4 regions of the Bradyrhizobium centrosematis genome follow, and region 3 is predicted to be linked to each of the others. Evidence: predicted binding sites of a transcription regulator. Region 3 holds the regulator's gene; each other region holds the start of a gene.

Region 1 (5,621 bases), 390 kb from region 3:
GTAGTTCTGGAACACCATCGCGATGTCGCGATCGGCGGGCTCGATTCCGTTGACGACGCGGCCGCCGATGTCGATCTCGCCGCCGGTGACGGTTTCGAGGCCCGCAACCATGCGCAGCAAGGTGGACTTGCCGCAGCCGGAGGGGCCGACCAGCACGCAGAACTGTCCGTCGCCGACATCGACGTCGACGCCCTTGATGGCCTCGAAGCCGCCGGGATAGGTCTTGCGGACGTTGCGCAGGGTGACGTTAGCCATGAAAGCTCACTTGTTACTTCTCGGTCTCGACCAGTCCGCGCACGAACAATTTCTGCATGACGACGACGACGAACACCGGCGGCAGCATGGCCAGCACGGCGGTCGCCATCACGATCGGCCATTCGGTCAACGCGTCGGTGGTGGTGATCATCTTTCGGATGCCGATCTGAATGGTCTGCATGTCGTCGCGCGTGGTGATCAGCAGCGGCCAGAGATATTGATTCCAGCCGAGGATGAACAGGATCACGAACAGCGCCGCCATGTTGGTGCGCGACAGCGGCAGCAGCGTATCCCAGAAGAAGCGCAAGGGACCGGCGCCGTCGATGCGCGAGGCTTCCAGCAGCTCGTCCGGCACGGTCATGAAGAACTGGCGGAACAGCAGCGTCGCCGTGGCGGAGGCGATCAGCGGCAGCGACAGGCCCGCGTAGCTGTCGAGCATGTGCAGGTCGGCGACGATCTTGTAGGTCGGATAAATGCGCACCTCGACCGGCAGCATCAACGTGATGAAGATCAGCCAGAAGATCGGCATCCGGAACGGAAAGCGGAAATACACGATGGCATAGGCCGAGATGATCGAGATCGCGATCTTGCCGACCGCGATCATCAGCGCCATCACCAGCGAGTTCAGCATCATGTTGCCGACCGGCTCGCGGGTCGAGCCGCTCGTGCCGACGAAGATCGTCTGGTAATAGGTCTCGAAGAAATGCCCGCCCGGCAGCAGCGACATCTGCCCGTTCGCGATCAGCGCGTTCTCCTGGGTCGAGGCAATGATCGCGATGTAGACGGGGAACGCGACGATCGCGATTCCGATCCAGAGGATGATGTGGGCGACGTAGCGCCGGAAGCCCTCTTCCTCGACCATCAGTACGTCACCTTGCGTTCGACGAAGCGGAACTGGATTCCCGTCAGCACGATGACCATGATCATCAGGATCACCGATTGCGCCGCCGAGCTGCCGAGATTGCCGCCGAGCAGCCCGTCGGAATAGACCTTGTAGACCAGCGTCTCCGTCGACTTGCCGGGCCCGCCGCGGGTCATGGTGTCGATGATGCCGAATGTGTCGAAGAAGGCGTAGACGATGTTGACGACCAGGAGGAAGAAGATGGTCGGCGACAGCAGCGGGAAGGTCACGGTCCAGAACCGCCGCACCGGGCGCGCGCCGTCGATCGCGGCGGCTTCGAGCACGCTTTTCGGGATGCTCTGCAGGCCCGCGAGGAAGAAAAGGAAATTGTAGGAGATCTGCTTCCAGGCGGCGGCGATGATGATCAGCGTTGCGGCCTGATTGCCGTCGAGCAACGGATTCCAGTCGACGCCCAGACCGCGCAGATAGCGCGAGAGCACCCCGAGGGACGGATGGAGCATGAAGATCCAGAGCACGCCGACCACGGGCGGAGCGACCGCATAGGGCCAGATGAGAAGCGTCCGGTAGAGCATCGAGCCGCGCAGCGGCTTGTCCGCCATCACGGCGAGCAGCAGCGCAAAGGACAGCGACGACACGGCGATCGCGAACGAGAAGAAGAAGGTGCGCAGGATCGCTTCGAAGTAAGCGGCATCCCTGAACAGCTCCACGTAATTGTCGAACCAGACGAAGCTGGTCGACAGGCCGAAGGCGTCTTGCAGCAGGAAGGACTGGATCACGGCCTGCAGGGCCGGCCAGTAGAAGAAAATCAGGACGACCGCGAGCTGCGGCGCAACCAGCGCGTAAGGCAACAGTTTGGATTGGAAAATGGCTTGCTTTTGCATGATGCCCCGGAGCGGCAGGCCGCTTTGACGGCCTGCCGCTGATCGTCTTACTTCACGGCGGTCTTTTCGAACTGCCGCAGCATGGTGTTGCCGCGCTCGACGGCCGCATCCAGCGCCTGCTTGGCGGTCTTCTTGCCGGCGAGCGCCTGCTCGATCTCTTCCGACCAGACGTCACGCAGCTGGACCATGTTGCCGAGGCGCAGACCACGCGAATTCTCGGTCGGCTCCTTGTTGGTCAGCTCGAGCAACGGGGTCTCGAGATAGGGCTGGTCCTTGTAGAAGCCCTCGGCCTTGGCCTTCTCGTAAGCCGCCTTGGTGATCGGCAGATAGCCCGAGGCCTTGTGGATGTAGACCTGACGATCGGTGTCGGAGAGGAAGGTCAGGAATTTTGCAACGCCCTTGTAATCGTCGGCGGGCTTGCCGCCCATGACCCAGAGCGAAGCGCCGCCGATGATCGAGTTCTGCGGCGCGCCCTTGACGTCCGGATAATAGGGCATCGGCACCGCGGTGAAGTTGAACTTGGCCTGCGCCTTGACGTTACCGAAGAACGCCGAGGAGGTCAGGTAGAGGGGGCATTCACCCGAGGTGAAGCGGCCTTCGCCGGTATTGGTGCGGCCGGCATAGTCGTAGGTCTTGTCCTTCTGCAGCTCGACCAGCTTCTCGAGATGCTTGACCTGCAGCGGGCCGTTGAATTCCAGCACGGTGTCGAAGCCGTCGAGGCCGTTGGCCTTGCTCGACAGCGGCACGTTGTGCCAGGCCGAGAGCTGCTCGAGATTGACCCAGGTGATCCACGAGTTGGAGAAGCCGCAAGTGGCATGACCGTTGTCATGGAGCTTCTTGGCCGCGGCGAACACGTCCGGCCAGGTCTTGGGGATCTCGACATTGGCCTTCTTCAGCTCGTCGAGATTGACCCACATCACGGTCGACGACGAGTTGAACGGGAACGACAGCATCTCGCCCTTCGAGGTCGAGTAGTAGCCGGTGATCGCGGGCAGATAGGCCTTGGGATCGAACTTCTCGCCGGTCTCGGCCATCAGCTTGTAGACGGGCTTCACGGCGCCGGTCGCCGCCATCATGGTCGCGGTGCCGACTTCGAACACCTGCATGATGTGCGGGGCGTTGCCGGCGCGGAACGCGGCAATGCCGGCATTCATCGTATCGGGGTAGTTGCCCTTGTAGGTCGGAATCACCTTGTAGTCGGTCTGCGACGCGTTGAAATCGTTCGCGAGCTTGACGATGACGTCGTTGTTGGCGCCGGTCATCGCGTGCCACCACTGGATTTCCGTTACGGCCAGCGCCGGCGAAGCGCCGAGACCAACCGCGAGTGCAACAGCAGCAGCGGTGCCAAAATGTCGAAGAGCCATCAAGAAAACCTCCCTTGCCCGTCAATAAAGAGGCGCTTGCGCTAGCAGCGCCATATGACGTTCACATGACTGTGTAAGCGGGAGAAACGAAAGCAGCAAGCGCTGCCAAATGGGAAGCCGTCAAATAGGCGAAGACGCCGCGGGCAGCCTCCCCCGGTCGCGCCGCACTATCGTGCCCGCGCCGCAGTGCGGCATTGGTCGACGTGAAGTATTTAGCCGCGGCCTCAGAAACCTGTCCCGCTTGCGGAGAGGTCGACGCGTCCGGGCGATGCGAAGCATCCTCCCGCGCGTCGGGTGAGGGCTTTCTCCTCTAGGGGATTGTCCCGTTGCGGCGAGACCTCTCCCCAGCCCTCCCCGCAAGCGGGCAGGGCTATCGCATATGAGTGGGGTTGCCTGTGGCGCATCCTTCGAGACGCCCGCCGTTGGCGGGCCCTCAGGATGAGGACGGAGTGCGCGGCAGCGCTTTCAACGGACACCGATACAGTTGAGCCTCATCCTGAGGAGACCGCGAAGCGGGCGTCTCGAAGGAGAGGCGCTTGCTCGAGCCCCGCCACAAAGCCATATGCGATAGCCCTGCCGCAAGCGGGGGAGGGAGCGCACCTGCGCTGCCGCTCGATTTCAGCGCTTGCGCTCGGGGCCGCAGACGGTGCCCTTCTCGACCATCGCGTCGATCTCGGCCTTGGTGTAGCCGAACTCGCCGAGCACCTCGGCCGCGTGCTGGCTGAATTTCGGCGGCAACCGGCGCAGGCTCGGCTTGCTGCGATCGAGCCGGATCGGCGAGGCGACGCCCTTGTACCAGTCCTTCTCGATGATATCGCCGCGCGCGATCGTGTGCGCGTTGGTCAGCGCCTGGTCGATCTTCTGCACGGGCCCTGCGGGCAGGCCGGCGGCGAGCAGGCGATTGCACAGCGGCTCGGCCTCGTGCTGGCTGAACACGGCAGCGAGCTCGGCGCGCAGCGCCTCGCGATTGGCGATGCGGTCCTTGTTGCGGGCAAAGCGCGGATCGGTGCCGAGCTCGGGCTTGCCGATCTCCTTGGCGAGCTTGCGGAAGGTGCCGTCATTGCCGACGCCGATGAAGATGTTGTCGGTCTTAGTCGGGAAGATCGCGTAAGGCACGAGGTTCGGATGCTCGTTGCCGGTGAGCGAGGGCGGCTTGCCATGCATGAAGTAATTCGCGGTGTGCGGATGCATGATGGCAAGGCCGGTCTCGTACAGCGTGGTCTCCAGGAACTGGCCCTTGCCCGAGCGCTGCCGCTCCGACAGCGCCATCAGGATTCCGATCGCCGCATAAAGGCCGGTGGTGATGTCGACCAGCGGCACGCCGATCCGCATCGGCCCGCTCTCGGGCGAGCCGGTCGCGGCGATCATGCCAGTCATGGCCTGGATGATGGCGTCATAGCCGGGATTGCCGCCGCGCGGCCCGTCGGCGCCGAAGCCGCAGATCCGGCAGTGCACCAGGCGCGGGAATTTCTTGCTGAGCACGTCGTTGCCGATGCCCCATTTCTGCAGCGTGCCCGGCTTGAAATTCTCGATCAGGACGTCGGCCGTTTCCAGCATCTTGAGCAGCACGGCGCGGCCGCCTTCGGAGGCGAGGTCGAGGCCGATCGAGCGCTTGTTGCGGTTGATGCCGACGAAATAGGCCGCGTCCTCCTCGTGGAAGGGAGGGCCCCATTCGCGCACCTCGTCGCCCGCGGGCGGCTCGACCTTGATGACGTCGGCGCCATGGTCGGCGAGGATCTGGGTGCAGTAGGGACCGCCGAGCACGCGCGTGAGATCGATGACGCGCAGTCCGCTCATGGCACCTGTGGCCGCTTCAGAACTCATACCTTCGCTTCCCCTGTGTCGGTCATTTGATCACAGGCCTAGCGAGGTTTGTTTGCGCCAGCAATGGGCCCTCGCGTGGAGCCGTATGCGCCGCCGTGCGGCCATGCCGCGAGGTGGCAAATTCGGTCGGAAGCGGCCGGCCCGAGGCGGATCCCGGGCCAGCCAATCCGCAGTTCCGATCAGACGACCGTCAGGCGAACGTCGACATTGCCGCGCGTGGCGTTGGAGTAGGGGCACACCTGGTGGGCCTTCGCGACCAATGCCTCGGCGTCGGCGCGGGCGAGGCCCGGCAGCGAGACCGCGAGGTCGATATCGAGGCCGAAGCCGCCTTCGGAGCGCGGGCCGATGCCGACGGTCGAGGTGACGGAGGCATCCGCGGGAACCTTGGGGCCGCCCTGGGAGGCCACGAACTTCATGGCGCCGATGAAGCAGGCG
Region 2 (5,621 bases), 3.0 Mb from region 3:
CGCCAAGAGCTTGCTGTTGATCGCAAACGTCATCTCGCCGGGGATCAGCGCCATCAGCGCATCGCAGATGGTGCGGCCGGCCGGCGGATGCGGCTCGCGATGACCTGCGCTCAGCGAGATGCCGTGATCGTCGAACGCCTCGGGCTCGGCCACGACGATCTCGGCTCGCGGATAGCGCGCCTTCACCGCGGTCGCGACGCCCGCGATCAGGCCGCCGCCGGACGCGGGCGCCACCACGATATCGGGGGCGAGGCCGAGGCCTGCCATATCTTCCGCGATCTCGCGGCCGGCGGTGCCCTGCCCTGCGATCACGAAGGGATCGTCGTAAGGCCGGACCAGCGTCGCGCCGCGCTTCTCGGCGATGCCGCGCGAGATCGCCTCGCGGTCGTCCTTGTCGCGATCATAGAGTACGACCTCGGCGCCGTAGGATTTGGTGCGCTCGCGCTTCGACAGCGGCGCATCCGCGGGCATCACGATGGTCGCCTGCATGTCGAGGATCTTTGCCGCCGCCGCCACGCCCTGGGCGTGGTTGCCGGAGGAGAACGCGACGACGCCGCCAGCGCGCTTGTCCTGCGGGATCGAGAACACCTTGTTGAAGGCGCCGCGGAACTTGAAGGAGCCGGTGCGCTGGAGCATCTCCGGCTTCAAGAACACCTTTGCGCCGACGCGCTCGTTGAGCACGGGAAAGGACAACAGCGGGGTGCGGATGGCGTAGGGCGCGATTACGCGCGCTGCGGCATCGATGTCGGCGGGGCCGATCGGGAGGAGCTGTTCGGTCATGGCGGAATGTTATCGCGGCCGAGGAGGCCCGGGCAAGACACCTCCACGCGAGGGATTTACCCCGTCAGGCGACCCGGCGGGGCTGTTCCGCGCGGTTTCGGCCGGGCAGCACCGCGCCGACCGCCAAAATGCTGTCGATAAAGACCCTCGCCGAGGCCTCCCAGGTGTAGTTGGCCGCGAACGTGACACAGTCTTGCCGGGAGATCCCGAGCGCCGCGAAGCAGGCGTTGCGCAGATCGTGATCGAGCACGCCGACCGGCGCGTCGCCGATCACGTCGCGGGGTCCCTTCACCGGGAAGGCCGCCACCGGCAGGCCGCTCGCCAGCGCTTCCAGGAGAACGAGGCCGAAGGTATCGGTCTTGCTGGGGAATACGAAGACATCGGCCGCGGCATAGATGTCTGCCAATTCCTCGCCGTGCTTCTCGCCGAGGAAGATCGCATCGGGATAGGCCTCCTCCAGCGAAGCCCGCGCGGGGCCGTCGCCGACGACGACCTTGGTGCCGGGCAGATCGAGATCGAGGAAGGCTTCGAGATTCTTCTCCACCGCGACGCGGCCGACTGACAGGAACACCGGCGCCGGCAGGCAGAGATCGACCGCGCGGGGGTGGAACAATCCGGTGTCGACGCCGCGCGGCCACAGCACGACGTTATCGAAGCCGCGTTCGGTCAGCTCGCGGGCAAGCGCAGGCGTTGCCGCCATCACGGCGCGGCTTGCGGTATGGAAGCGGCGCAGCGCCCGCCAGATCAGCGAGCCCGGGACCGGCACGCGGGCGCGGACATATTCGGGGAAGCGGGTGTGGAAGCTGGTCGTGAAGGGCAGCCTGCGCTGGCGGCAATAGCGGCGGACCATCAGCCCGATCGGCCCCTCCGTCGCAATGTGGATGCTGTCGGGGCGTGCCTCCTCGATCAGCCTCGCGATTCGCGCCGGGCGCGGCATGGCGAGCCGCACGTCGCGGTAGCTCGGCATCGCGAAGGTGCGGAACGATTGCGGCGTCAGGAACGTGAACTCGACGCCAACACCTTCAAAGCTGAGCCCTTTGGCGGCATCAGCCAGCTTGGTCAGCGTCCGAACCACACCGTTGACTTGCGGGTGCCAGGCGTCGGTCGCGACCAGGATGCGCATCAGGCGGCCTCTGTCATGCAGCTCTGGCTGCAACCTGCGGGACGGCGGCCGGTTTCTGCAAATGATCCGCCCAGGTGATGATCTCGAAATGGCCGTCCTCGTGCTCGACGAGAGCGGTGCAGCTCTCGACCCAGTCGCCGCAATTCATGTAGCGAATGCCATTCTCGTCGCGGATCACGGCGTAGTGGATGTGGCCGCAGATCACGCCGTCGGCTTCGTGCCGCCGCGCCTCGGCGGCAAGCGCCTGCTCGAACGCGCCGATATAGTTGACGGCGTTCTTGACCTTCTGCTTGGCCCATTGCGACAGCGACCAATAGGGCACCTTGAACAGACGGCGGAAGAAGTTGACGAGGCGATTCATCTGGATGGCGAAGTCGTAGGCCTTGTCGCCGAGATGGGCGAGCCAGCGCGCGTTCTGCACCACGAGGTCGAAGATGTCGCCGTGAATGACGAGATAGCGCTTGCCGTCGACGCCGGTGTGGACGGTGTTCTCGACCACGTCGATGCCGCCGAAATGCGTGCCGTAATAGTTGCGCAGGAACTCGTCGTGATTGCCGGGGATGTAGATGATCTTGGCACCCTTGCGGGCCTTGCGCAGCAGCTTCTGCACGAGATCGTTGTGGGATTGCGGCCAGTGCCAGCTCGATTTCAGCGCCCAGCCATCGACGATGTCGCCGACCAGATAGATGGTGTCGGCATCATGGTAGCGCAGGAAGTCGAGCAGAAGATCGGCTTGAGAACCGCGGGCTCCGAGATGAACGTCGGAGATGAACAACGTGCGAAAGCGCCGCTCCGGGCTCTCGTCACTCACATCGTAACTTCCCATGCGCCAGCCTGTAACAATGTCCCGTGACAGGGGGATGACCGATTGAACCCTGGAGGCACCCTCAAATACGAATCACGCCTTGCCTCGCCCTCCCCGCGAATATCAGCCGCATGCGACAATCAGGCGACATGGCGCCGCAGGAGGCGCCGGGACCCTGCTCTTGTCTGAGGCAATCTCCCCGCGGCACATCCTTCGAGACGCCCGCTGTTGGCGGGCCCTCAGGATGAGGACCGAGTGTGCGCCCCTGTTTCAACGGGCACAGTGCTGCTGAGCCTCATTCTGAGGAGACCGCTGGACGCGGTCGTCTCGTTAGGATGGGGCGCGCGCTCAGGCGCCGGCCCCGCGTCAGTAGAATCTGTGGAGATGATGGATCGGGCCGTGACCATGGCCGACGCTGAAGCGGTCGGCGGCCGCGATCGCCGCGCTGATCCAGGCCTTGGCGTTGCGCACGGCGCTTGCCAGATCCTCGCCCTTGGCCAGCCCCGCCGCGACCGCCGAGGATAGCGAGCAGCCGGTGCCGTGGGTGTTGCGGGTGGCGATGCGGGGCGCTGACAGCGCGAGCGTGTGCTCGGCATCGACGAGATAATCGGTGCTCTCGGCACCCTCGCCGTGCCCGCCCTTGATCAGGACCGCGCGGCAGCCCAGCGCCAGCAGGCGGCGCCCCTGGCGTTCGATCTCCGCCTCGCTCGCCGCGACCGGCTCGTCGAGCAGCGCCGCAGCCTCCGGCAGGTTCGGCGTGATCACCGAGGCCAGCGGCATCAGCCTGGTGCGCAGGGCATCGACGGCCTCGGATGCGAGCAGGCGATCGCCTGAGGTCGCGACCATCACGGGATCGAGCACGACATGCCCCGGCGACCAGCGCGACAGCGCGGCTGCGATCGCATCGATGCTGGCGGCCTGGGCGACCATGCCGATCTTCACCGCGCCAATATTCAAATCGGAAAACACGGCGTCGATCTGCGCGGTGACGAATTCCGCCGGCACGGCGTGGATGCCGGTGACGCCGCGCGTGTTCTGCGCCGTCAAGGCCGTGATGACGGAGGCGCCGTAGACGCCAAGCGCCGCGAACGTCTTCAGGTCGGCCTGGATGCCGGCCCCGCCGCTTGAGTCGGAGCCGGCGATGGTGAGTGCGACCGGGGTCGTCATCGCCGGACAGATTTGCAGGACACAGGTACCACCATGGCCTGTCCTAGCGCGCCCGTGGAGCACCGGCAAGCGCGCCGGGCCGGCGGCCCGCCATGATTCGCGATCGGTGCGCGCACTGCGAATCACGGCCGAGCCCCGCCACCGCAATTGTGCGGGCTTGAAAATGCAACTGCACCGGGCCCTTGGTATAGTCTCGAACTGCTTCGCCGATGCGCGACGCGTTCAGGTGGTGGAGCTGTCTGGCGATACCGACGTCCGGGCCGCCCGGCCCGCGAGCCGCCTGCAACGGAATCTTGGGGGGTGGAACGATGTGGGCCTTTTTTGAACGTCTCCTCGACTCGTCCATGCTTTCACCGCACGGCATCTGCCTGCTCTGGGAACCTGAGCTGATCTGGCTTCACGTCGTGGCCGATGCCTGCATCGCGGCCGCTTATTTCTCGATCCCCTTTGCGCTTGCGATTCTGGTCACCAAGCGGCGCGACCTCAAATTCGGCTGGGTCTACTGGGCCTTCGCGATCTTCATCATGGCGTGCGGCCTCACCCATGTGCTCTCGATCTACACGCTCTGGGTCCCGATCTACGGCATCGAGGGCATCGTCAAGGCGGCGACCGCGGTGGCATCCGTGGTCACGGCCGGCGCGCTCTGGCCGCTGCTGCCGAAGATCCTGACGATCCCCTCGCCGTTCGAGCTGCGCCAGGTCAAGGCCGCGCTCGAGGAGGAGGAAATCAAGAGCCGCGACGCCACGCTGCTGCTCCAGCAGGTCAGGGACGCGCAGCGTGCGATGCGCGAGAGCGTGACGCGCCTCACCGCGATCGTCGAGACCGCAGTCGACGGCGTCATCCTGTTCGATGCGCAGGACCGCATCCTGCTGTTCAATCCGGCCTGCGAGCGCCTGTTCGGCTATGCCGCCGACGAGGTGATGGGCCGGAACGTCAGGATGCTGATGCCCGAGGCGGATGCCGGGCCCGACGGCCAGGCAAGGCACTTCGCGACGGCCGGCGAGGCCACCGGCCTGCGCAAGGACGGATCGACCTTTCCGATGGACGTGTCGGTGGGCCAGGCCCGGCAGGACGGCGAATCGATCTTCGTCGGCATCGTCCACGACCTGACCGCGCGCAAGCTGACCGAGCAGCAACTCCAGCAGGCGCAGAAGATGGAAACGGTCGGTCAGCTCTCCGGCGGCATCGCCCACGACTTCAACAATCTGCTCACCGTCATCATCGGCAACGCCGAGCATCTGAGCGAGCAGCTCAATGCCAGGCCCAACCTGCGACGCTTTGCCGACGACATCGCCCAGTCGGGCGAGCGGGGTGCCGAGCTGACGCAGCGCCTGCTCGCATTCAGCCGCCGGCAGCTGCTGCAGCCGCAGACGATCGATTGCCGCGGCCTGCTCGAATCCATGTTCAAGCTGCTCAAGCGCACCTTGCGCGAAAACATCGAGATCAGGACGGCCTCCGGGCCCGGCACGATCCTGGCCTTCGCAGACCGCGCCCAGCTCGAATCCGCCGTGCTGAACCTTGCGCTCAACGCACAGGATGCCATGCCGGCCGGAGGTCACCTGACCCTGAGCACGGAGCTGGCGATGCTCGACGAGCACTATCGCGCCGCTCACCCCGAAGTCGCCTCCGGCGGTTATGCGCTGATCTCGATCACCGACGACGGCGAAGGCATGACGCCGGAGGTCACCCAGCGCGCTTTCGAGCCCTTCTTCACCACCAAGGAGGTCGGCAAGGGCTCGGGCCTCG
Region 3 (5,621 bases):
GGCCAGAATGCCCTTCTGCGCGTGCAGGCGGTTTTCGGCCTCGTCGAACACGACCGATTGCGGACCGTCGATCACCTCGTCGGTGACCTCCTCGCCACGATGAGCGGGCAGGCAGTGCATGAACAGCGCATCGGGCTTGGCGAGCGACATCAGCTTGCTGTTGACCTGGTAGGGCTTGAGCACGTTGTGGCGATGCTCGCCTTCCTTGTCGCCCATCGACACCCAGGTGTCGGTGACGACGCAATCGGCACCGCGCACGGCGGCTTCCGGATCGGTACCGAGAACGATCGGCGCGCCCGTCGCCTTGACCCAGTCGCGCATCGCCTTTTTCGGCGCGAGCTCCGGAGGAGTGGCGACGTTGAGCTGAAACCTGAAGCGCTCGGCGGCATGCGCCCAGGACGCCAGAACGTTGTTGTCGTCGCCCGTCCAGGCCACCGTCTTGCCCTCGATCGGGCCGCGATGCTCCTCATAGGTCATGAGGTCGGCCATCACCTGGCAGGGATGCGAGCGCCGCGTCAGGCCGTTGATGACGGGCACGGTGGCGTTGGCCGCAAGCTCCAGCAGGGCCTCGTGATTGAGGATGCGGATCATGATGGCATCGACGTAACGCGACAGCACGCGTGCGGTGTCGGCGATGGTCTCACCGCGGCCGAGCTGCATCTCGGCGCCGGTGAGCATGATGGGCTCGCCGCCGAGCTGGCGCATGGCGACGTCGAACGAGACCCGCGTGCGGGTGGAGGGCCGCTCAAAGATCATCGCCAGCGTCTTGCCTTCGAGCGGCCGCACCGGCTGATGCGCTTTCTGCTTCGCCTTCATTGCGGAGGAGGCCGCGAGCATGCGCTTGAGCTCCGACAGCGGCAGCTCGTTGATGTCGAGGAAGTGCTTCGGGGTCTTTGTGGGGGACTTGCTCATCAGCTTGCCGCCCGCTTGGTCTGGCTCGCCGACAATGCGGTGCAGGCACGCTCCAGCCGCCCGACGCTGTCCTCGATCTCGGCTTCGGTAACGATCAGCGGCGGCAGGAAGCGCACGACATTGTCGCCGGCCCCGACGGTCAGCAGTTTCTCGTCGCGCAAGGCGGCCACGAGATCGCCCGAGGGCACCACGGCCTTGATGCCGATCAGGAGGCCCTCGCCGCGCACTTCACTCACGATGTCGGGGTGACGGTCGATCACAGAGGCGAGCTTCTGCTTGAGCAGCAGCGACATCTTCTGCACGTGGTCGAAGAAGCCTGGCTTGAGCATGACATCGAGCACGGCGTTGGCCGCGGCGATCGCCAGCGGATTGCCGCCGAAGGTCGAGCCGTGCGAGCCAGGCCCCATGCCGGCCGCCGCATTCGCGGTCGCCAGCACCGCGCCGATCGGGAAGCCGGCGCCGAGCGCCTTCGCCAGCGACATCACGTCAGGCGTGACGCCGGTGCGCCGATGCGCGAACAGATCGCCGGCGCGGCCCATGCCGGTCTGCACCTCGTCGAATGCGAGCAGCAAGCCCTTCTCGTCGCAGAGCTGGCGCAGCGCCTTGAGGAAGCCGGGAGGTGCCGAGCGGACGCCGCCCTCGCCCTGGATCGGCTCGATCAGGATGCCGGCGGTGTGCGGACCGATCGCCTTCTTGACGGCTTCGAGGTCGCCGTGCGGCACCTGGTCGAAGCCATCCATCGGCGGGCCGAACCCTTCGAGATATTTGGCGGAGCCTGTCGCGGCCAGCGTCGCCAACGTGCGGCCGTGAAAGGCGCCTTCGAAGGTGATGATGCGGTAGCGCTCCGGATGGCCCTTGGAGAAGTGATGATGGCGAACCAGCTTGATCACGCCCTCCAGTGCCTCGGCGCCGGAATTGCAGAAGAACACGAAGTCCGCAAAGCTCTCGCTGCACAGGCGCGCGGCGAGCTTCTCGCCGTCCGGGCTCTGGAACAGGTTCGACATGTGCCACAGCTTGGTCGCCTGCTCCTGCAACGCCTTGATCAGATGCGGATGGCAATGGCCGAGCGCGTTCACCGCGACGCCCGAGGTGAAATCGAGATAGCGATCGCCGTTGGTCGCGATCAGCCAGCAGCCTTCGCCGCGTTCGAAACCGAGGTTGGCCCTGGCGAAAACGGGGAGCAAATGCGGCGCTGCGCTGTTAGTCATGACGGTCACTTGATGTTGCGGACGGTGTGAGGCGTGCATTGCGCAACGCACCATTGACCGGCCCGGAAAACGAAACGTGCCGCCTTTTAAGGGCGGCACGCGGCACTATCTTATGCTTGGTGAACCCGGTGTCAATGCCACCTGGAAAGCCTCAGGAAAGGCTGATTCCGTAGTCTTGCGGTGGCGATTTTGCGGGTTTTTCACCACGGAACATGTGGAAGCGAGTCGGCGGACTCTTGCGCGTGAGTCACGCCATATTGTAGCGTTTGAACTGTCAGATACGACATCTCGTGCAGCGGTTCTGATCCCAAGAGTCCTCATGTACCGGCGTAAACGTTCGGGCGTCAGTCACGCGCCCGGCGAGCCTTAAGGGATTCTGACGGCACGGGTTTTTCGAGGCTTAGGCATTCGCCGCAAGGGCGCCAGGACGGCAGCCGCGCGGCGAGGGAAAGGGTGCAATGACGGTTTTGACCTGGTCCGATGATCGCGTCGAGCAGCTTAAGAAGCTCTGGGAGGCCGGGCTTTCGGCCAGCCAGATCGCAGCAGAGCTCGGCAATGTGACCCGCAACGCCGTGATCGGCAAAGTGCACAGGCTCGGTCTGTCCGGCCGCGCCAAGAGCCCGTCATCGGCCGCGCCCCGGCCGCGCAAGGCGCGTCCCGCACAGCACATGATGCGGGTGACGCGCCCCATCGCGCGCGGCAACACTGCGCTGGCGCAAGCCTTCGAGGTCGAGGTCGAGGCCGAACCCGTTACCTACGACAACGTGGTGCCGATGAGCCAGCGACTGTCGCTGCTCGAATTGAACGAGGCGACCTGCCACTGGCCGGTCGGCGATCCCTCGAGCCCGGATTTCTTCTTCTGCGGCGGCAAGGCGCTGTCCGGCCTGCCCTACTGCGCTCAGCACTCGCGCGTGGCCTATCAGCCCGCGGCGGATCGCCGGCGCGCACCGGCGAAGCCGGGCCCGCGGTGAGCTTGTTCTGAGATCAAGAAGCAGCCGTCCACGGTGACGGTTGAACAATCCGATGTCGTCCCGGACAAGCGCGCCACAAGCGCGCGCAGATCCGGGACCCATAGCCACCGCAGGATGTGGTGACGGGGACTCGGAGTTACCTATTTCGCAAAACAACCACGCCCTGTGGTTATGGTCCCGGATCTGCGCTGACGCTTGTCCGGGACGACACCAATATCGCGGCGGCTCTCTAAATTAGCTTACGTCTGCTCGGCCTTCGCGAAGCGATCGTCGAGTGCGTAGCCGGCACCGCGGACGGTGCGGATCGGGTCCTGCTCGCGGCCGAGATTGAGCAGCTTGCGCAGGCGGCCGATATGGACATCCACAGTACGCTCGTCGATGTAGATGTCGCGGCCCCAGACGCTGTCGAGCAGCTGCTCACGCGAGAACACGCGGCCGGGGTGCTCCAGGAAGAACTCCAGCAGGCGATATTCGGTCGGGCCGAGATCGATCGGCCGCCCCGAACGCGCCACGCGGCGCTTGTCGCGGTCGAGCTCGATGTCGCCATAGGCGAGCACGGTGGCGAGCCGCTCCGGGCTGGCACGTCGCAGAAGACCCTTCACGCGCGCCAGCAGCTCCGGCACCGAGAACGGCTTGACGATGTAATCGTCGGCGCCGGTCGCAAGCCCGCGCACCCGCTCGCTCTCCTCGCCGCGCGCCGTGAGCATGATGATCGGCAGCTGCTTGGTCTCGGGACGGGTGCGCAGGCGGCGGCACAGCTCGATGCCGGACAGGCCCGGCAGCATCCAGTCGAGCACGATCAGGTCGGGAATGTGCTCCTTGAGGCGGGTGTCGGCATCGTCGCCGCGCATCACCGTCTCGACGTCATAGCCGTCGCCTTCGAGGTTGTAACGCAGAAGCTCGGTGAGAGCTTCCTCGTCCTCAACCACCATAATGCGTGCGCCCATGGTGTCGTCGCTCCTTCAAGTCTTCAGGTATTCGGAATCGTCGTGGCGAACGTGGTCATGTCGCCCTTCGGCCGCTTGTCGGTGATCGCCTGGCCCTCGATCATGTAGAACACGGTCTCGGCGATGTTGGTGGCGTGGTCTCCGATCCGCTCGATGTTCTTGGCGCAGAACATCAGATGGATGCAGAACGAAATGTTGCGCGGATCCTCCATCATGTAGGTGAGGAGCTCGCGGAACAGCGAGGTGCAGATCGCGTCGACTTCCTCGTCGCCCTTCCAGACCGCCATCGCCGCCGGCAGATCGTGCGCGGCATAGGCGTCCAGCACGCTCTTGACCTGCTGCTGCACGAGGTCGGTCATGTGCTCCAGGCCGCGGAACAGTTTGAGCGGATGGAAATCGGTCTCCAGCGCCGCGACGCGCTTGCCCATGTTCTTGGCGAGGTCGCCGATCCGCTCGAGGTCGGTCGCAACGCGCATGGCGCCGACGATCTCGCGCAGATCCACCGCCATCGGCTGGCGCCGGGCGATGGTGAGCACCGCGCGCTCCTCGATGCGCTTCTGCAGCGCGTCGAGATCGGCGTCGGTGGTGACGACGCGCTGGCCGAGCGCGATGTCGCGGCGGATCAGCGCGTCGACGGACTCGACGATCATGCGCTCGGCGATTCCGCCCATCTCGGCGACCAGGCGGGTGAGCTCCTGGAGGTCGGTGTCGAAAGCCTTTGCGGTATGTTCAGAACCCATGTCCCGTCTCCTCAGCCGAACCGGCCGGTGATGTAATCCTGCGTGCGCCGGTCGCTCGGCGACGTGAAGATCTTGCTGGTGTCGTCGAACTCGATCAGTTCGCCAAGATACATGAAGGCCGTCTTGTCCGACACGCGCGCCGCCTGCTGCATGTTGTGGGTGACGATCGCGATCGTGTAGTTCTCGGACAGTTCCTGGATCAGCTCCTCGACCTTGGCGGTCGAGATCGGGTCGAGCGCCGAGCAGGGTTCGTCGAACAGGATCACCTCGGGCCGCACCGCGACGGTGCGGGCGATGCAGAGGCGCTGCTGCTGGCCGCCGGAGAGCGACAGGCCCGAGGCGTTGAGCTTGTCCTTGACCTCGTTCCACAGCGCGCCGCCGCGCAGCGCCTTCTCGACGCGATCGTCCATCTCGGACTTCGAGATCTTCTCATAGAGGCGGATGCCGAAGGCGATGTTCTCGTAGATCGTCATCGGGAACGGCGTCGGCTTCTGGAACACCATGCCGACCCGGGCGCGCAGCAGGTTCAGGTCCAGCTTGGGGTCGAGGATGTTGGTCTGGTCCAGCATGAGCTGACCGGTGGCGCGCTGCCCCGGATAGAGGTCGTACATCCGGTTGAAGATGCGCAGCAGGGTCGACTTGCCGCAGCCCGACGGGCCGATGAACGCGGTGACGCGGTTGGTGCCGAGCGTCAGGTTGATGTTCTTCAGCGCGTGGTGCTCGCCGTAATAGAAGTTGAGGTTGCGCACCGTCACCTTGGCGGGCGCTTCCGGCAACGGCTGCTGCGAGGCCAGATGGGCGTTTGAACTCACGGATACGGACAGGTCGGTCATTTTGCAGTCC
Region 4 (5,621 bases), 2.8 Mb from region 3:
TGCTCAACCAATGGCCCGGCCACGTTGACCCCTCCTTATTACGACGTGAAATATCCGGCGACGAGCACCTGCACCTGCGTCCAGCATCTGCAGCAGAAGACCTGTTAGCCTCGCGACAGGCGAGGTTGATTGATCGGGATGGTGCCGAAACGGCACCTCCGGCGTTCCGCGCGAAATTCATCTTTTCTAGCATGGCTGTTGGCCCGCGGGTGGCTCGTCCCCGGCCGTCTCGGCTCGCCTGGCCGGCGGGGCTGGTCTACCGCGACCCGCATTGCTTTGCGACATCGAAGCAGGCATTGATTGCGACAGCCTCGTCCGTTTCTTGTGCATCGGCGGCGGGGGCGCTGCTGCGGGTGACACTGCAACGACGCCCGGATGCGCTCGACCTGTTCGCCCCGAGGGATGTTTCGCGATGGTCCCTGCCGAGGACACGAGGAAAACGATGCCGAGCAACTTCGATTCACCGCATCCGAGGATCCCAGGCCATGACCCAGGCACTTGCCATCAGCCGCTTCCCTGTTCCTGATCTCGCGAATATGCCCGACGACATCAGGGCCCGTATCCTGGCCGTCCAGGAGAAGTCCGGCTTCATTCCGAACGTGTTTCTCGTGCTCGCGCACCGGCCGGACGAGTTTCGTGCATTCTTTGCCTATCACGACGCGCTCATGGACAAGCCCGGCAACCTCACCAAGGCCGAGCGGGAGATGATCGTGGTGGCGACCAGCAACCTCAATCAATGCCAGTACTGCGTCATCGCGCATGGCGCGATCCTGCGCATCCGCGCCAAGGATCCGCTGATTGCCGATCAGGTCGCGGTCAACTACCGCAAGGCCGACATCACTGATCGGCAGAAGGCGATGCTCGATTTCGCCGTACGCGTCTCGATGGAGGCCTACGAGGTTTCCGAATCCGATTTCGCCACGCTGAAATCGCACGGCTTCACGGAAGAGGACATCTGGGACATTGCCGCGATCACGGCCTTCTTCGGCCTGTCCAACCGGATTGCCAACGTCACCAGCATGCGTCCGAACGCGGAGTTCTACAGCATGGGACGCGGCTGACGGGGACGGACCTTTTCGGCAACACGCCCGTCGGTGCGGCGTCCCGTCGTTGACGCGGCGGCGAATTCGCGAGGAGCTGCGCAAGGAGTCTGGATTGTTTCGCTTCGCTCCTCGTGATGACGATGGCGACGCGCTCAGGCACTCTCGGTTTCCCGGTGCACGTCGTGCACCACCAGTCCCATGCCTTCGTCCGGCATCTTGATCCAGTCGCGGCGCTTCAATGTGCGCTTGGTATCCTCATAGCCGCTGGTCCAGTGCTCGCGCATCGAGGTGCCCGAGAATTCGTGGTCCTTGGCGTCGCCTTCATAGGCCTTCTGCTGGTAGATCAGATGCAGGATCGCGATCTCCGGCATGTTGCACAGGTTCGCCTTCAGCTTGCGCTCCTCGTCGGAGAGCTGCTCCTCCGGCAGCTTGGCGAGGGCCTTGTAGAGCAGGACCTTGAGATTGTGCGTCCTGCGATAGACGTCGGTGTTGTGGCGCGTACGCGAGGAATACATGATGTCCTTGTGGCGGGCCATGACGTCCTGGATCGAGCGCGGCAGCACGCCGCGTGCGCTGAAGAGGTCGACCTGGAACACCAGCGAGTTGAGCGCGTCCTCCTGGTCGAGCAGATGCTGCAGCGGGGTGTTGGAGACGATGCCGCCGTCCCAGAAATGGTCGGTGCCGATCCGCACCATCGGCAGTGCCGGAGGGAGGGCGCCGGAGGCCATGATGTGCTCCGGCTCGATCTCGTCATGGGCATTGTCGAAATAGATGAAATTGCCGGAGAGCACGTTGACTGCGCCGACCGCGAAGCGGACTTTCTTCTCGTTGATGAGGTCGAAGTCGACGAGCTCGAGCAGGCTCTCCTTCAGCGGCATCGTGTCGTAATAGCTGGTCGCGGTCTTCGCGCCGACCGGGCTGAACCAGGGATTGACCTGATGGGGGGTGAAGAAGCCGGGCTGTCCCATCGTCGAGGTCATCCATGCACTACAGAGATTGCGCCACTGGCGGAAGATGTCGCCATCGGGCGTGTAGTGCCAGATCTTGCGGTTGGTGATGCGCTCCCAGAAGATCTGCAGCGCCTCCAGTCGCTTCTCCGGCTTGTTGCCGGCGATGATGGCAGAATTGATTGCACCGATCGAAACGCCGCAGACCCAGTCGGGTTCGATGCCGGCCTCGTGCAGCGCCTGATAGACGCCGGCCTGGTAGGCGCCGAGCGCGCCGCCGCCCTGCAGCACCAGCGCGACGCGATCGCAGCGCTCGGGCCGCCAGCTCCGCGCGGGCGGCTGATGCGTCGGATAGGTCGGGTGCGATGTGCGGGCGTCCATGGCGTGCCTCCCTGCGTATCGCCAAACGATTGCGTTGCGTGGTGACGGCGTGATGACAAGCGCGGCACGGATGCCTCGCTTCGATGCTTGATGGCCGCCGCGTGAATGGCGGGGGTCGTGAGGTTGACGGAAATCCTTCACATCGCAGTCAATGACGACGGCTAGCAATTTGCATCAAGCAAGATGTTTCCCGGGCGGACATCTCAGACATCACACAGGAGAGGCGCGATGCGAAGCGAAGACGTGCTGAGACTTCCGTCCATGCCGGCCGCGGGGCCGAGCTACCCGGCCGGACCTTATCGCTTCGTCAACCGCGAATTCCTCGTCATCACCTACGAGACCGATCCGGAGCTGATCCGCGCCGGCCTGCCTGAGCCGCTGGAGCCGGTCGACCAGCCGATCGTGCACTACGAATGGATCAAGATGCCGGATTCTTCGGGCTTCGGCAGCTACACGGAGTCCGGCCTCGTCATCCCGGCGCGCCTCAACGGCGAGGAGGTCAACTTCGTCTCGCAAATGTATCTGGACGATGATCCGCCGATCGCTGCCGGCCGCGAGATCTGGGGCTTTCCCAAGAAATACGCCCATCCCAAGCTCGAGATCGTCAAGGACACCCTGACGGGCACGCTGGAATATGCCGGCCAGCTCGTCGCCATGGGCACGATGGGCTACAAGCACGAGAGCATGGCCGGCAACGGCGATCTCACCCGTGCCACGCTGTCGAAGACGCAAGTCAATCTGAAGATGATCCCGGGCGTGGATGGCCGTCTCGAAGTCTGCCAGCTCATCGCGATCAACCTCACCGATATCGTGCCGAAGGGGTCCTGGATGGGGCCGGGCCGGCTGCATCTGGTGCCGCATGTCAACGCGCCGGTCGCCGATTTCCCGGTCCGTCGCTGTATCGGCGCGCATCACTACATCGCCGACCTGACGCTGCCGTTTGGCCGCGTCGTGCACGACTACATCAGGCAGGCTGAAGCGGAGGCGACGGGGTTGGCGGCAGAATAGGGGCCATCATCAAATTGTAACAAAGCCGTAATTGAGTACCCCGCGCGGTCCGGAAGATGTCGTCAGCCATCTTACGGAATGCGGCGGCTGTTGACGGTTGGGATTTGGACCATGGTGGAGCCGGCAAAGCTTGTCAGCGCGGGATCGGACAGCGAACCCGCGATCGCCGGCCTGGTCTGGGCCTTTCGTCTGCACAGCGACGGCAGCGCCGAGGCGCTGCCGGTCGACCAGCCGATCGCGTTCGGCCATGACGGCCGGCTCTGGCTGCATTTCAACCTGACCGATGCGCGCGCACGGCCGTGGATTGCCTCTTCGCAGCTGCCGCCGCTGGCGCGCGAGCTGTTGCTGTCGAACGACACGTTCCAGCAGCTTCACGTCATCGATCAATGCGTCTATGGCGTGTTCTCCGATCTCGTGCGCGAGATCGACTCCGTGACGGAGGAGACCGCGTTCCTGCGCTTCGCCATGACCGAGCGCCTTCTCGTCAGCGGCCGCCATCAGGCGTTGTGCTCGGCGGACGCAACGCGGCGCGTGCTCGAAGGCGGCTACCGCGTCGACAATGTCGCGCATCTGCTCGAGAAGATCGTCGACGAGGTCGCCGACACGCTGGATCGGATGGCCGACAAATTGGGTCAGGAGATCGACGACATCGAGGAGCGCATCCTCGCCAATGACTCAAGACCGGAGATGCGCCGCAATCTCGGCCGCCTGCGCCGGACCTGCGTGAGATTGCACCGGCAACTCACCGGCCTGCGCGTGCTGTTCCACCGGCTCGACCAGAAGAACACCGATCGCCTGTCCCCCGCCTTGCGGATCCAGGCCGGCAAGCTCGCGCAACGGCTCGACGGCCTCGATCACGACATCGTCGAGCTCAGGGAGCGCAGTCGCCTGCTCGAGGAAGAGCTGCGCTTCAAGAACGAGGAGGAGAGCAACCGCCATCTCCACACGCTCTCGATCGTGACCTCGCTGTTGCTGCCGCCGACGCTGATCACCGGCATCTTCGGCATGAACACCAAGGGCCTGCCGCTCACCGACGTCGAGAGCGGCTTCCTCTGGGCGGCGGTGCTGATGGCCTCCTCGGTTGCTGCGGCCTATTTCTTCATGCGGCGTACGGGTATCTTCAAGTAGCGTATGCCAGCCGGAATCAAGCGTGATCGGAACTGCCCATAGCTCCTTGCGGCGAGGTGCGGCTGCGATTGCGCTCGCCTGCACGGCGACGAGCGCGCTCGCCGGTGCCAAGGACGAAAGCGCGGCCGAATGGCTGTTTCCGAAATGGTTCAACGCCTGGCATGACGGTCTTGCGGGCAGGGGCCTGAATTTCGGCGCCACCTATATCGCGGACAACATCGCCAATACCTCCGGCGGCGTGAAGCGCGGTGCCATCCATTTCGGCCGCCTCGATCTGTCGGTCGATGCCGATCTCGACAAGCTGGTCGGCTGGACCGGCGGGCGCTTCTACGCCAACGGCTTCGTGATCTATGGCCAGGGGCTCTCCCGCAACTACGTGCAAAACCTCGCCACCATCAGCGAGATCGAGGCGCTGCCCGACCAGCGGCTCTACAATGCCTATTTTGAGCAAAGCTTCTTCAATGACCGCGTGAACATCAGGGCTGGTCAGCAGGCCGCGGACGTCGAATTCTTCGACAGCGAGACCGACGACCTCTTCATCAACGGCACCTTCGGCTGGCCGGCGATCAAGGCGAGCAACCTTCCGGCCGGCGGCCCGGCGCCCCCGATCGCGGTGCCCGGCATTCGCATCAAGGCGGCGCTATCGGACCAGATCACGGCCTATGGCGCAGTGTTCAACGGCGACCCGTCAGGCCCGGGCGATCAGGATCCGCAGTTGCGTGACCATCATGGCCTGGTCTTCCGTATCAACGATCCGCCCTGGGTGATCGGGCAGGTCCGCTTCAACTACGACATCGATATCGGCGGCCGCCCGCTCGCCGGAAATTTCACGCCGGGCGCCTGGAAGCATTACGGCTCGTTCAATAGCCAGCGTTTGACTGCGGAGGGACAATCGATCGCCGATCCCGGCGGGAGCGGCATTCCCGCGAAACTCCGAGGCAATTACGGTATCTTCGCGGTGATCGAGCAAGTGCTCTATCGCCCGCCGGAGGTGAAGGAGAGCAGCACCTCGGCCTCGCTCCCGGGCGTCACGGCGTTCGGTCGCATCGCCTATAGCCCGCCGGACCGTAATCTGATCGACCTTTACCTTGACGGCGGCATCGGCTTTGTCGGT

What was found. Region 3 encodes PhoB, which activates phosphate uptake and scavenging genes when phosphate is short. Its sites were predicted from a motif close to TGTCATNNANCTGTCAT; they were not measured.
Region 1: a site for PhoB is predicted at 3,417-3,433, ahead of ugpB (sn-glycerol-3-phosphate ABC transporter substrate-binding protein UgpB). Genes of this name have one in related genera too.
Region 2: a site for PhoB is predicted at 2,753-2,769, ahead of P6U31_RS13020 (UDP-2,3-diacylglucosamine diphosphatase). Genes of this name have one in related genera too.
Region 4: a site for PhoB is predicted at 2,413-2,429, ahead of P6U31_RS21885 (acetoacetate decarboxylase). Genes of this name have one in related genera too.

The regions. Positions count from the first base shown of each region.
Region 1 covers NZ_CP120703.1:110,243-115,863, reverse strand. The annotation lists gene P6U31_RS00510 (sn-glycerol-3-phosphate import ATP-binding protein UgpC) at 1-255, opposite strand, end outside; gene ugpE (sn-glycerol-3-phosphate ABC transporter permease UgpE) at 269-1,117, opposite strand; gene ugpA (sn-glycerol-3-phosphate ABC transporter permease UgpA) at 1,117-1,998, opposite strand; gene ugpB (sn-glycerol-3-phosphate ABC transporter substrate-binding protein UgpB) at 2,046-3,362, opposite strand; gene P6U31_RS00490 (CaiB/BaiF CoA transferase family protein) at 3,981-5,186, opposite strand; gene P6U31_RS00485 (organic hydroperoxide resistance protein) at 5,366-5,621, opposite strand, start outside.
Region 2 covers NZ_CP120703.1:2,718,804-2,724,424, reverse strand. The annotation lists gene P6U31_RS13030 (threonine/serine dehydratase) at 1-780, opposite strand, end outside; gene P6U31_RS13025 (glycosyltransferase family 4 protein) at 845-1,903, opposite strand; gene P6U31_RS13020 (UDP-2,3-diacylglucosamine diphosphatase) at 1,917-2,729, opposite strand; gene thiD (bifunctional hydroxymethylpyrimidine kinase/phosphomethylpyrimidine kinase) at 3,075-3,875, opposite strand; gene P6U31_RS13010 (PAS domain S-box protein) at 4,220-5,621, shown strand, end outside.
Region 3 covers NZ_CP120703.1:7,323,852-7,329,472, forward strand. The annotation lists gene argF (ornithine carbamoyltransferase) at 1-912, opposite strand, end outside; gene P6U31_RS34580 (aspartate aminotransferase family protein) at 912-2,120, opposite strand; gene P6U31_RS34585 (GcrA family cell cycle regulator) at 2,579-3,091, shown strand; gene phoB (phosphate regulon transcriptional regulator PhoB) at 3,331-4,038, opposite strand; gene phoU (phosphate signaling complex protein PhoU) at 4,062-4,778, opposite strand; gene pstB (phosphate ABC transporter ATP-binding protein PstB) at 4,790-5,611, opposite strand; gene pstA (phosphate ABC transporter permease PstA) at 5,608-5,621, opposite strand, start outside.
Region 4 covers NZ_CP120703.1:4,530,306-4,535,926, reverse strand. The annotation lists gene P6U31_RS21900 (TadE/TadG family type IV pilus assembly protein) at 1-108, shown strand, start outside; gene P6U31_RS21895 (peroxidase-related enzyme) at 486-1,061, shown strand; gene P6U31_RS21890 (patatin-like phospholipase family protein) at 1,196-2,371, opposite strand; gene P6U31_RS21885 (acetoacetate decarboxylase) at 2,600-3,379, shown strand; gene P6U31_RS21880 (transporter) at 3,491-4,507, shown strand; gene P6U31_RS21875 (carbohydrate porin) at 4,530-5,621, shown strand, end outside.